Linked DNA regions of Pyxidicoccus xibeiensis. Each later gene encodes a partner of the first gene's protein in a complex. Links are inferred from orthologs where the notes say so. Each region holds a gene or a part of one and is shown on either strand. Other genes may lie near its edges.

Evidence for each region. The genes of interacting proteins can lie anywhere in the genome.
Region 2: the proteins of dinB (region 1) and dnaN are in contact, whole or in part, in a solved structure (PDB 1OK7), measured with the Escherichia coli proteins. The link is inferred for Pyxidicoccus xibeiensis from one-to-one orthologs.

The regions. Positions count from the first base shown.
Region 1 is NZ_JAJVKV010000006.1:458,445-464,206, reverse strand. The notes cover bases 1,114-3,979. They hold dinB (DNA polymerase IV), read right to left. Parts: upstream 3,215-3,979; coding sequence 2,012-3,214; downstream 1,114-2,011. Other genes in these bases: LXT23_RS28675 (RluA family pseudouridine synthase), read right to left, coding at 3,890-3,979; LXT23_RS28680 (secondary thiamine-phosphate synthase enzyme YjbQ), read left to right, coding at 3,466-3,879; LXT23_RS28690 (DMT family transporter), read left to right, coding at 1,114-1,931. Also shown: polynucleotide adenylyltransferase PcnB, read left to right, coding at 1-996; more of LXT23_RS28690, read left to right, coding at 993-1,113; more of LXT23_RS28675, read right to left, coding at 3,980-4,840; LXT23_RS28670 (serine/threonine-protein kinase), read right to left, coding at 4,837-5,762. UniProt on the Escherichia coli protein: Poorly processive, error-prone DNA polymerase involved in translesion repair and untargeted mutagenesis. Copies undamaged DNA at stalled replication forks, which arise in vivo from mismatched or misaligned primer ends.
Region 2 is NZ_JAJVKV010000001.1:1,310,038-1,314,319, forward strand. The notes cover bases 1-2,834. They hold dnaN (DNA polymerase III subunit beta), read right to left. Parts: upstream 2,054-2,834; coding sequence 947-2,053; downstream 1-946. Other genes in these bases: LXT23_RS05310 (hypothetical protein), read right to left, coding at 1-585; LXT23_RS05320 (hypothetical protein), read right to left, coding at 2,148-2,723; LXT23_RS05325 (hypothetical protein), read right to left, coding at 2,720-2,834. Outside these bases: more of LXT23_RS05325, read right to left, coding at 2,835-2,968; LXT23_RS05330 (DUF6748 domain-containing protein), read left to right, coding at 3,089-3,595; LXT23_RS05335 (peptidase), read right to left, coding at 3,605-4,213; LXT23_RS05340 (ActD-like protein), read right to left, coding at 4,213-4,282. UniProt on the Escherichia coli protein: Confers DNA tethering and processivity to DNA polymerases and other proteins. Acts as a clamp, forming a ring around DNA (a reaction catalyzed by the clamp-loading complex) which diffuses in an ATP-independent manner freely and bidirectionally along dsDNA.

The sequences.
Region 1 (5,762 bases):
ACCGCGCAGCAGGACGCGCGCCGCCGCGACTTCACCATCAACGGCCTGTTCTACGACGTGGCCGAGGGACGGGTCATCGACTACGTCCGCGGCCGGCGGGACTTGGACGAGCGCTTCATCCGGACCATCGGCGACCCGGAGATTCGCATGCGCGAGGACCCGGTGCGCATCCTGCGCGCCGTGCGCTTCGCCGCGAAGCTGGACCTGGACATCGAGTCGCGCACGTACGCGGCCATGGAGGGCGCGGTGGAGGACCTGCCGCGCTGCGCCCCCGCGCGCCTGCTGGAGGAGACCTTCCGCCTCATCCGCGGCGGCGTGTCCGCCCCGGCCCTCAAGCTGCTGGACGCGCTGGACGCGCTGAAAATCCTGCTGCCGCCGGTGAACGCGTACCTCAAGCAGTATGGCAAGGAGGGCGAGAAGACCTTCTACGCCTTCGCCCAGGCGCTGGACCGGCGCGTGGCCTCGGGCGAGCCGCTCGACGACGCCATCCTCCTGGCCATGTTGCTGATGCCCATCAGCCGCTCGCCGGGGCCGGAGGACGCCCAGGCCCAGGCCCAGTCCCAGGACGGGGCGCGGCCCTCCGTGTCGCAGGTGGTGGAGGACCTGCTCGCCGGCTTCGTGCAGTCGGCGCGGCTGCCCCGCCGCATCGCCGAGCGCTGCCGCATGTTGCTGCTGGCCCAGCGCACGCTGACGGGCGAGCGCCGCCGTCGCAGCGCGGCCTTCAAGCGCCACCCGCTCTTCCAGGAGGCCCTGGCCGTCTTCGAGATGACGGTGGAGGCCACCGGGGAGAACCGCGAGCAGTTGGAGGCGTGGAAGGCCGGCGAGGTGCCGCAGCCGCGCGCCGAGGCCGCCGACGCCGAGGGTGGCGAGGGCGGAGGCCAGCGCAAGCGCCGCCGTCGTCGCCGCCGCCGCCGTCCTGCCGGGGGCGGGGCCTCCGGTGAGGGCGCGGGTTCGTCGGGTGCCCCCGCGTCCGGCTCCGACGCGGGCGAGGCTTGAGCCACACCCCTCCGGTTCCGGCGCCGCGTCCCACGAAGGCCCGGGTCTACGGAGGGTTGGTGCTGGGCGTGGTGGCCGTGTCCTGGGCCGCGCCCCTCATCCGCTTCGCGGAGGCGCCGTCGCTGGCCATCTCCGCGTGGCGCCTCACCTTCGCCGCCACGCCGCTGCTGCTGCTGGCGCTGCTGCGGGGCCGCGCCGAGCTGGCCTCGCTGTCGGCCCGCATCTGGGGCTGGCTGGTGCTGTCCGGGCTGGCGCTGGCGCTGCACTTCGCCACGTGGATTGCCTCGCTGCAGTACACCACCGTGGCCAGCTCGGTGGCGCTGGTGACGACGCAGCCGGTATGGGTAGCGCTGTTCGCCTGGGTGGCGCTGTCCGAGCGCGTGGGCCCGCGCGGGCTGGCCGCCATCGGCCTGTGCCTGGCGGGCAGCGTGCTCATCGGCGCGCGGGACTTCGCCGCCGGAGGGCAGGCCCTCTGGGGTGACGTGCTGGCGGTGATGGGCGCCATCCTGGCGGCGGTGTACTTCGTCATCGGCCGGCGCGTGCGCGACGCCATGTCCCTGGGGACGTACGTGGGCGTGGTGTACTCGGTGGCGGCGGTGGCGCTGATGGTGGCGCACCTCTTCGTCGACTCGCCGCTCACCGGCTTCACGCCGCGCACCTGGGCCGTGCTGGTGGGGCTGGCGGTGGTGCCGCAGCTCATCGGGCATTCGCTGCTCAACGCCTCGGTGCGCCACCTGTCCGCGCCCTTCGTCGCGGTGACGACGCTCGGCGAGCCGGTGCTGTCCACGCTGTGGGCCGTGCCGCTGCTGGGGGAGACGCCGGACTGGGTGCAGCTCGTCGGCGGAGGCATGGCCCTGGTGGGCGTGCTGTTCATGGCCCGCGAGGAGGCCCTGCGCCAGCCGCCGCCTCCGGACATGGTGCCGGCGGCGGACTGAGGTCCGGGCGGGAGGGCAGGGCTTCGGCCTGGCCACTCGCCGCGCGGAGCCATGCGTGTCGTCCGCCGGGGGCCGCAGGCTCAGCGCTTCGGCTTGTCCACGGGCCGCTCGGAGCGGTGCTCGTCGTCCGCCGGGGCCTCGCTCCCGGCGATGTCCGCCGTCGTTATCGCCTTGCTGCCGAAGCGCTCGGCAATCTTGTCCAGCGCCGCGTTCAGCTTCGCGGCGCGCGGCGGCGCCGCCGGGAAGAGGCCCAGCTGCGGGGGCACCTCGTCCAGCTGCACGCTGACGCCCGTGAGGCGGATGGACTTGCCCTCGTGCGAGCGCTCCAGCAGCTCCAGCGCGGTGCGGTAGAGCGCCTGCCCGTCGTCGGTGGCCTCGCGCAGCGTGGTGCGCCGGGTGATGAGCGTGAAGTCCGAGAACTTCAGCTTGAGCTGCACCACGCGGCCCTTCACCCCCGCGCGCCGCAGCCGGCGCCCCACCCGCAGCGCCTGCGAGTGCACGTGCGGCTTCAGCGCGTCCACCCCCGTGAGGTCCTCGTCGAAGGTGTCCTCCGCGCCCACGCTCTTGGCGGCCCGGTCCGGCACCACCTCTCGCGTGTCGATGCCCTGCGACAGCTCCCACAGGTGCCGGCCGCTGGAGCCGAGCCGCTCCTCCAGCCACTCCGGCTCCCGCGCGGCCACGTCGCCGATGGTCCGCAGCCCGGCGACCTTGAGCGCCTCCTCCGTCTTCGGCCCCACGCCCCACAGGCGCGACACCGGCAGCCCCGCGAGGAAGGCCACCGTCTCCTCCGGCCGCACCTCCCGCTGCCCGTTGGGCTTGGCCAGGTCCGAGGCAATCTTCGCCACGAACTTCACCGCGGCGATGCCCGCCGACGCCGGCAGCGCCAGCTCGTCCGCGATTTCCTTGCGGATGCGCCGGGCGATGTCCGCGGGCGTGCCGAACAGGCCCACCGACGCCGTCACGTCGAGGAAGGCCTCGTCCAGCGACAGCGGCTCGATGAGGGGCGTGTACCGCTCGAAGATGGCGAAGACCTGCTCACTGGCCTCCGCGTACGCGGAGAAGCGGGGCTTCACGACGATGGCGTGGGGCGCGGCCTTCATGGCGCGGGCCATGGGCATGGCGCTGCGCACGCCGAAGGGGCGCACTTCGTAGGAGGCGGCGACCACCACACCCCGCTGCGCGTGCCCACCGACGATGATGGGCTTGCCGCGCAGGGCAGGGTTGTCCCGCTGCTCCACGGATGCATAGAAGGCATCCATGTCCACGTGGATGATGGCTCGCATGGTGTGAATCACTGTAACGGTCCCCTCTGACGCTCGGCGGGCGCGAGCGTGAAGACGCGTACAGGCTACATGCGATTCGAGGCCCGCGGCACCCTGGTGACTCAAGAGGTAGGTGTACCTTCAGGACCTGTGAGGTTGCTCGCGCAGGTCCAGCCTCGCGAGAGGCCCCAAGGCGGTGGACGTGGATGGGACGAGCCCGGTTGAATCACAGACAACGCAAGGCCGTAAGGTTTTGACGGAACGTGGACACCATGAAGACCCTGACCGAGTACCTGTGGTTCGAAACCAAGGAGCGGCGCGAGCTGGTGCGCCTCACTGACACGGTGTCTGCCCTGGTGCGCAAGAGCGGCATCCAGGAGGGGATGGTGCTCGTCTCCGCCATGCACATCACCGCGGGTGTCTTCGTCAACGACGACGAGTCTGGCCTGCACGAGGACATCTGGGACTGGCTCCAGCAGCTCGCGCCCTTCGGGCCGGACTACCGCCACCACCGCACCGGCGAGGACAACGGCGACGCGCACCTCAAGTCGATGCTCGTGCACCACCAGGTCATCATCCCCGTCACCGCGGGGAAGCTGGACCTGGGGCCCTGGCAGCAGGTGTTCTACGCGGAGTTCGACGGACAGCGCCGCAAGCGCGTCATCGTCAAGGTGATGGGCGAATAGGCGTCGCGGCTCAGCCCTGCTGTTCGCCCGGAGGCAGCGGCAGGCCCAGGCGCTCCAGCTCCGCGCGCAGCTCCGGGGGCAGGGGGCTCGACACGCGCACCTGCTTCTGCGTCTCCGGGTGGGGCACGGACAGCGACCGGGCGTGCAGGAAGAAGCGGCCCAGCTCCGGCGCCTCCCGGCCTCCGTACAGCGCGTCCCCGACGATGGGCGCGCCGATGCCCGCCAGGTGCGCGCGCACCTGGTGCAGCACGCCGGTGAGAATCTGCACCTCCACGAGGCTGTGGTCGCCCGTGCGCGCCAGCACCGTGAAGTGGGACACCGCCTCGCGCGCGTCCTCGGCGCCGTGGGGCGCGGGCTCCACCCGGTCCGGGTGGCGCGGGTGGTGGCGCAGGGGCACGTCGATGTCGCCCTCGTCCGCCAGCGGCCCCGTCACCAGCGCCACGTAGCGCTTGTCCACGGTGCGGCCTCCGAAGGCGTCTCGCACCGCGCTCCACGCCTCGCGCGTGCGCGCCGCCACCACCACGCCGGACGTCTCCACGTCCAGCCGGTGGCACAGGCCGCCCTCGCGCGGGTCCACCGACGCCTGGGCGCACTCGGGGTAGCGGGCCACCAGCGCGTTGGCCACCGTGCCCGTCTCCCCGGACTGCAGCGGGTGCGAGGGCCGGCCCGCGGGCTTGTCCACGAAGACGAGCGCGGCGTCCTCGTGCAGCACCACCAGCGGGAAGTCCGTGTCGGGCACGGCCTCGCGCGACTCCTCCTCCACCTCCACGGAGATGTTCTGCCCGGCGGTGAGCGTCAGGCCCTTCTTCGCCGTGCGGCCATTCACCTTCACCGCGCCGGCCTCGAAGAGGCGCTTGAGGCGCGCGCGGGACAGGCCCAGCGCTTCACCGATGAACAGGTCCACCCGCTGGCCCGCCTTGGCGGCGTCCACGGTGAGGGTGTGCAGCTTGGAGGGATTCACTCGGACAGGGCCTCGTAGACTTCCTCGGCCGTCTGGAACCGGTCGTCCGGCTCCTTGCGGATGAGGCGGTGGGCCACGCGCGCCAGCTGCGGGTCCCCGTGAAGGTTCAGCGCCAGCACCGGTGGCGGCTCCGTCTCCAGCACCTGCCGCCAGAGCTCGTGCGGCGTCTTCGCGTCGAAGGGGGGCCGCCCGCTCAGCAGCTCATAGAGGATGACCCCGAGGCTGTACAGGTCCGCGCGCCCGTCCAGCGGCTCGCCCAGGATCTGCTCCGGCGCCATGTAGCGGTAGGTGCCCACCAGCTTGCCGGCCTCCGTAATCGCCACGTCGTCCGCGAGGAACTTGGCGAGGCCGAAGTCCATCAGCCGCACCTGCCGGTCCTCGTCCACCATGATGTTGGAGGGCTTGAGGTCGCGGTGCACCAGCCCGTGGCCGTGGATGTAGGCCAGCGCCTCGCACACCTGGAGCATGGCGTCCTTGAGGCGGCCCATGCGCTCGGGGCGGTTGAGCTCCTCCACGCGGACCACGCGGATGCGCTCCTCCACCGGCGGCCGGGGCGCGGGCGGCGCCGGGTCCGGGCTCTCCAGCGAGTCGTCCGAGTCATCGCCGAAGGCCATGCCCCCCGACATGCCGGCGCCGGCGAAGCTGGCCAGGTCCTCGCTGGGGGCCTCGTCCGCGAAGGCGGCCAGGCCGAAGACGCCCTCGCCCACGTCCGAGTCCGCCAGGCTGTCGCTGCCGGTGCCGAAGTCGTCGTCCTCGGTGCGCCGCACGGACAGGGGGCTGCGCGGCGTGTAGCCGGCGGGGTGGGAGAGCAGGTCCTCGCCGCTCATGTCGAGGTAGTGCCGGAGGGTGAGGCCCTCGATGAGCTCCATGGCCAGGTACGGCCAGCCCTGGTGGACGCCGGACTCGAAGACCTTGACCACGT
Region 2 (4,282 bases), on another replicon or contig:
CGCCGCCAGCGCGGACTCCGCCAACGGGAGCGCGCGGCGCAACTCCTCCGCCTCGGCCACCGTGAAGGGCAGCAGCCCCTCCGGCGCGGGCCGCTTGAAGACGCGCTCGAACACCTCGGCGGCGACGCACGCGGCGCGCAGCTCCGGCAGGTTGCGCGGCAGCAGCTCCACGGCACGCGCCCAGGTGCGCCGGCCCAGCACCGGTCCCGCCTCCAGCACCACCTCTTCCAGCTTCAGCAGCGCCTCACCGAGCGTCGCCGGACGTTGTTCCTCCGGCAGCCGCTTGAAGGCCGAGCGCTGGACGTCCTCACGCAGGCGTTCCAGCTCGGCCATCAGCTTCACGGGAGCGGCGTCGCGCGGCCAGCCCTCCGCGGAGGCCCGGCGCTTCAGCGCGGCGAGCGCGGCGTCCACCTCCGGCTGGGCCTGGGCCACCTCGCGCAGCAGCTCGAAGTGGGCGCGCATCCGGTCCTTCCAGAAGAAGGCGTCCAGCAGGCCCCGCAGGGCCCGGTAGCGCAGGCGCGTCGCCTCCAGGAGGTCCGCCCGGTCCTCCAGCCTTGCGCGCAGATCATCCGGGTGCGTAGCCACGGCGCAAGTATACGAAGACCCCCGGCGCCACACAGGCCCCCGGCCACAGCGCGCCCGCACGATTGAACGGAGCTGGCTTGCGATACGTCGACAGGACGGCGCAACGCGGCCTGCAGCTGCCTCCGAGTACACCCGCCCCGTCCAGGATGCGGCACGTCCACGCGAGAAGCCACCACGCACCCGCACGGAGCCAGCGCGCGGCGCCAGGTTCCCGGGCCAGCGCCCCTGTGGAAGGAACCGTCATTCCACTCCGCTCACCGGCCACCCGGGAGCAGGGGCCTCGAGCCCCGGGGGAGGCCACCACTCACCGTGGTGGCCCGCCTTCCGCACGGGGCTCGGGGCCGTCCACCGCACCAAGGACTCAGACGCGCATCGGCATGACGACCGCGGTGAAGCTGCGGTCACCGGGGCCGTGCAGGACGCCCGGGCTGTGCTCGTCGCCCAGCTCGAAGGAGACCTCGTCCGTCTCGGTGACGGCGAGCACGTCCATCAGGTAGCGCGCGTTGAAGCCGATGGTGATGTCGTCGCCCTGGTAGGCCAGCTCCAGCACGTCCTTGGCCTCGCCCAGGTCCGGGTTGCTCGCGGTGATGACGAGCTTGTTCTGCTCCAGGCCGATGCGCACGGCGTTGCTCTTGTCCGCCGACAGCAGGGCGATGCGCTTGAGGCCCTCCAGGAAGCGCACCTTCGGCACGAGGACGACCTTCTCGCTCTCCTTGGGGATGACGCGCTGGTACTCGGGGAACTGGCCGTCGATGAGGCGCATCACCATGGTGAGGCCGGGCTTCTTGAACAGCGCCGAGTTCTCCGCGAAGCCCAGGTGGCACTCGGCGTCCGGGGCCTCGTCGAGCAGGCGCTTGAGCTCCATCAGGCCCTTGCGGGGGATGATGACGCCGCTCTTGAGCATGAAGTCGCCGGCCATCTCGCGCTCGATGAGCGACAGGCGGTGGCCGTCGGTGGCCACCATGCGGACCTTGCCCTGGGACTGGGGCTCGAAGAAGACGCCGTTGAGGATGTAGCGCGTCTCGTCGCTGGAGATGGCGAACTGCGTCTTCTTGATCATCTCCAGCAGGGTGTTGCCGCCCACCTGCACCAGCGGAGCGTTCTCCTCCTTGGGCAGCTTGGGGTACTCCTCGGCGGCCATGCCGACAATCTTGAAGTGGGCCGAGCCGCTGGAGATGTCCACGTAGTTGTTGGCCAGCTTCTTCAGCGTCACCTGCGCGTCGGGCAGGTTCTGGACGATGTCGAAGACGTACTTGGCGCTGAGGGTGACGGCGCCCGTCTTGATGACCTCGGCGGGGTGCTCGGAGACGATGCCGATGTCCAGGTCGAACGCGGTGACGGTGATGCCCCCCTTGTTCGCGTTGACGAGCACGTTCGCCAGGATGGGCATCGTCGTCTTGCGCTCCACGATGCCCTGGGCGCGGTAGAGGGCCTTCTTCAGCTCGTCGGCGGCGATGCGGAATTCCATCGGAAGGTGTCCTTACAGGTCACGGCCCGGAGGGCCGATCAGCGAGGCCGGATGTAGCCCCTGCCACAAGGGACGTCAACGAGAGCAGCGCCCTCTATTTCGCCACTGTCCACGCCCGGGCGAGGAGCGGGGCCACACCCAGTCGCTCTGCCCAGGCGTCGAGGTACCCCAATTCCATCTGACCGCCGGTCACCCGGAGAACCTGAACGATATCGCGCCATTGCGTGGTGGAGAGCTCTCCACCCTCACGGAACCACAACAGCTTGCGCAGGACGGAATCCTCCGGGCTCTTGATGAAGAGGCCCTTGCCCTCCGGCGTGAGGACCACCCGGCGGCGGCGCTCGAACTCGCTCCGGTCGAAGTCGCCCGGACGGAGGAGGAAGAGGTCCACCTTGGTGACGCTGGGCAGGTGGAAGATGTTCCAGGAAGCCCCCTGACGGACGGCATCTCGGAGCGACTCCTCGTCCACGTCGAAGTCGGGCCCCAAGGCCTGAACGAATGCCGGCAGCTGGGGCAGGCGCAGGTCGATGACGAAGTCGATGTCGTTGGTCGCCCGGGGCTCCCCCTGGAGCGAGCTCGCCAGACTGCCTCCGAGGAAATATCCCACCCCAGCCACCTCCAGGGCCTCGGCGCACTGGAGGGCGACGGCGATGACGTCAGGCTCGCTCATCCGCGCAGCGCCGGATGGGAGCCGAACAGCCGGGCCGCTACCTCGCGCCCGTAGAGGCGCTCGGCAAGCCGGACCCGGATCTCCGCCTCGTCCGCGAGCGGAAACGCCTGGCGGATGCCCGCTGTCGCCAGCTGGCGGACCGCGCGCGTCAGGGCCCCCGCCTTGCGCAGCCGGTCCTCGGGGGACTGGGCGCGTAGCAGCTGAAGGTAGCGCTCACGTCGGCGTGGATCCGTGTCCTGGTCCATGGCCGGAACATAGTCCGCCCGGGGAATGCCGCCAGCCACCCCTGCCTTGGAAGAGAGAGTGGACTGGCCCCCACCGCCGATGCGGGACACACTGTGCCCCCCTTGTCTTCCGGAGTTCCCATGAACGTCCGTCCGCTGCTCCTCGCCGCCCTCGCCCTCGGCTTCGCCGCCGGGTGCAGCAACAACAAGCCGGCCCCCTCCTCCGCGCCCCCCCCGAGCGAGCCCGGCACCGCCGCCGCGCCCGGGACGCAGGCCCCGCCACCCACCGCCGCCGCCCCCCAGAACGAGCCCGGCACCGCCGCCCCCACCCCCAACCCCGAGGCCGAAGTGAAGACAGGTGAGAGCGCCGTCTACATCGTCAAGAACAGCGGCATCCGCTGCATCGCCCCGCCCTGCCCGTCCTACACGGCCGCCCGCGTGGACAAGCCGGGCTCGGACGCCCTGATGATCCACGAGGTGGACCTGACGGCGCTGGCCGGCGGCTCCGACGAGCGCCTGCAGTCCCTGATGCAGCAGACGGAGATGGGCGAGGGCCTCAAGGTCGAGGCCACCCTGGACATCCAGAAGAACGCCGGGCCCGCCGGCGACGCCACCGTGCTGCGCGCCACCCGGCTCGTCGGCAAGTAGCCGCCCGGCTCAGATGTGCAGTCCCAGCTGGAGCCCCGGCCAGTGCTGCAGGCGCCTGTCCGACTCCGGCTGGCTCTCACTCACCGACATCCGGGTGATGGAGCCGAAGTCCGGCTGCCCCCAGACGTACCAGAGGTTGTAGGTGGGCCCGGCGAACACGGCCAGGCGCGGCAGCACCTGGAAGCCGAGCATCAGCCGCCCCTGTCCCAGCACGTTGCCGCCGTCACCCTCCAGCGGCTTCTGCACCGGCTGCACCGCGCCCCCGGTGACGTCCACGTCCAGCCACAGGCGCCGGCTCAGCGTCACGTGCCCGCCCAGCCCCGCGCCGAAGCTGAAGCGCGCGTCCCGGCCCGGCTCGATGCCCGCCAGCACCGTCATGTAGAAGGGCCCGCCGCCAATCTTCGCCGCCAGGTTGAAGAACTGGATGTCGCTCGCCCAGGTCTCCATGTGCACCTTGCCCTTGCGCAGGCTGCCCGAGGAGCCCGGGGCCGACTCGCCCGACATCTGCGCGAGGCGGGGCCCCCCCGCTTCCGGCCCTGGGCGGAAGGCCTCCGGAAACTGCCCGGCGACCGCCGCCCCCGCCCACAGCCACGATGCGAGGAGCGCAAAGGATTTCATCACCTCTGCTTTTCCAGCGTGAAGGACACCTGCGTCAAGCCCTCGGGCAAAGACAGGGGGGCCGAGCGG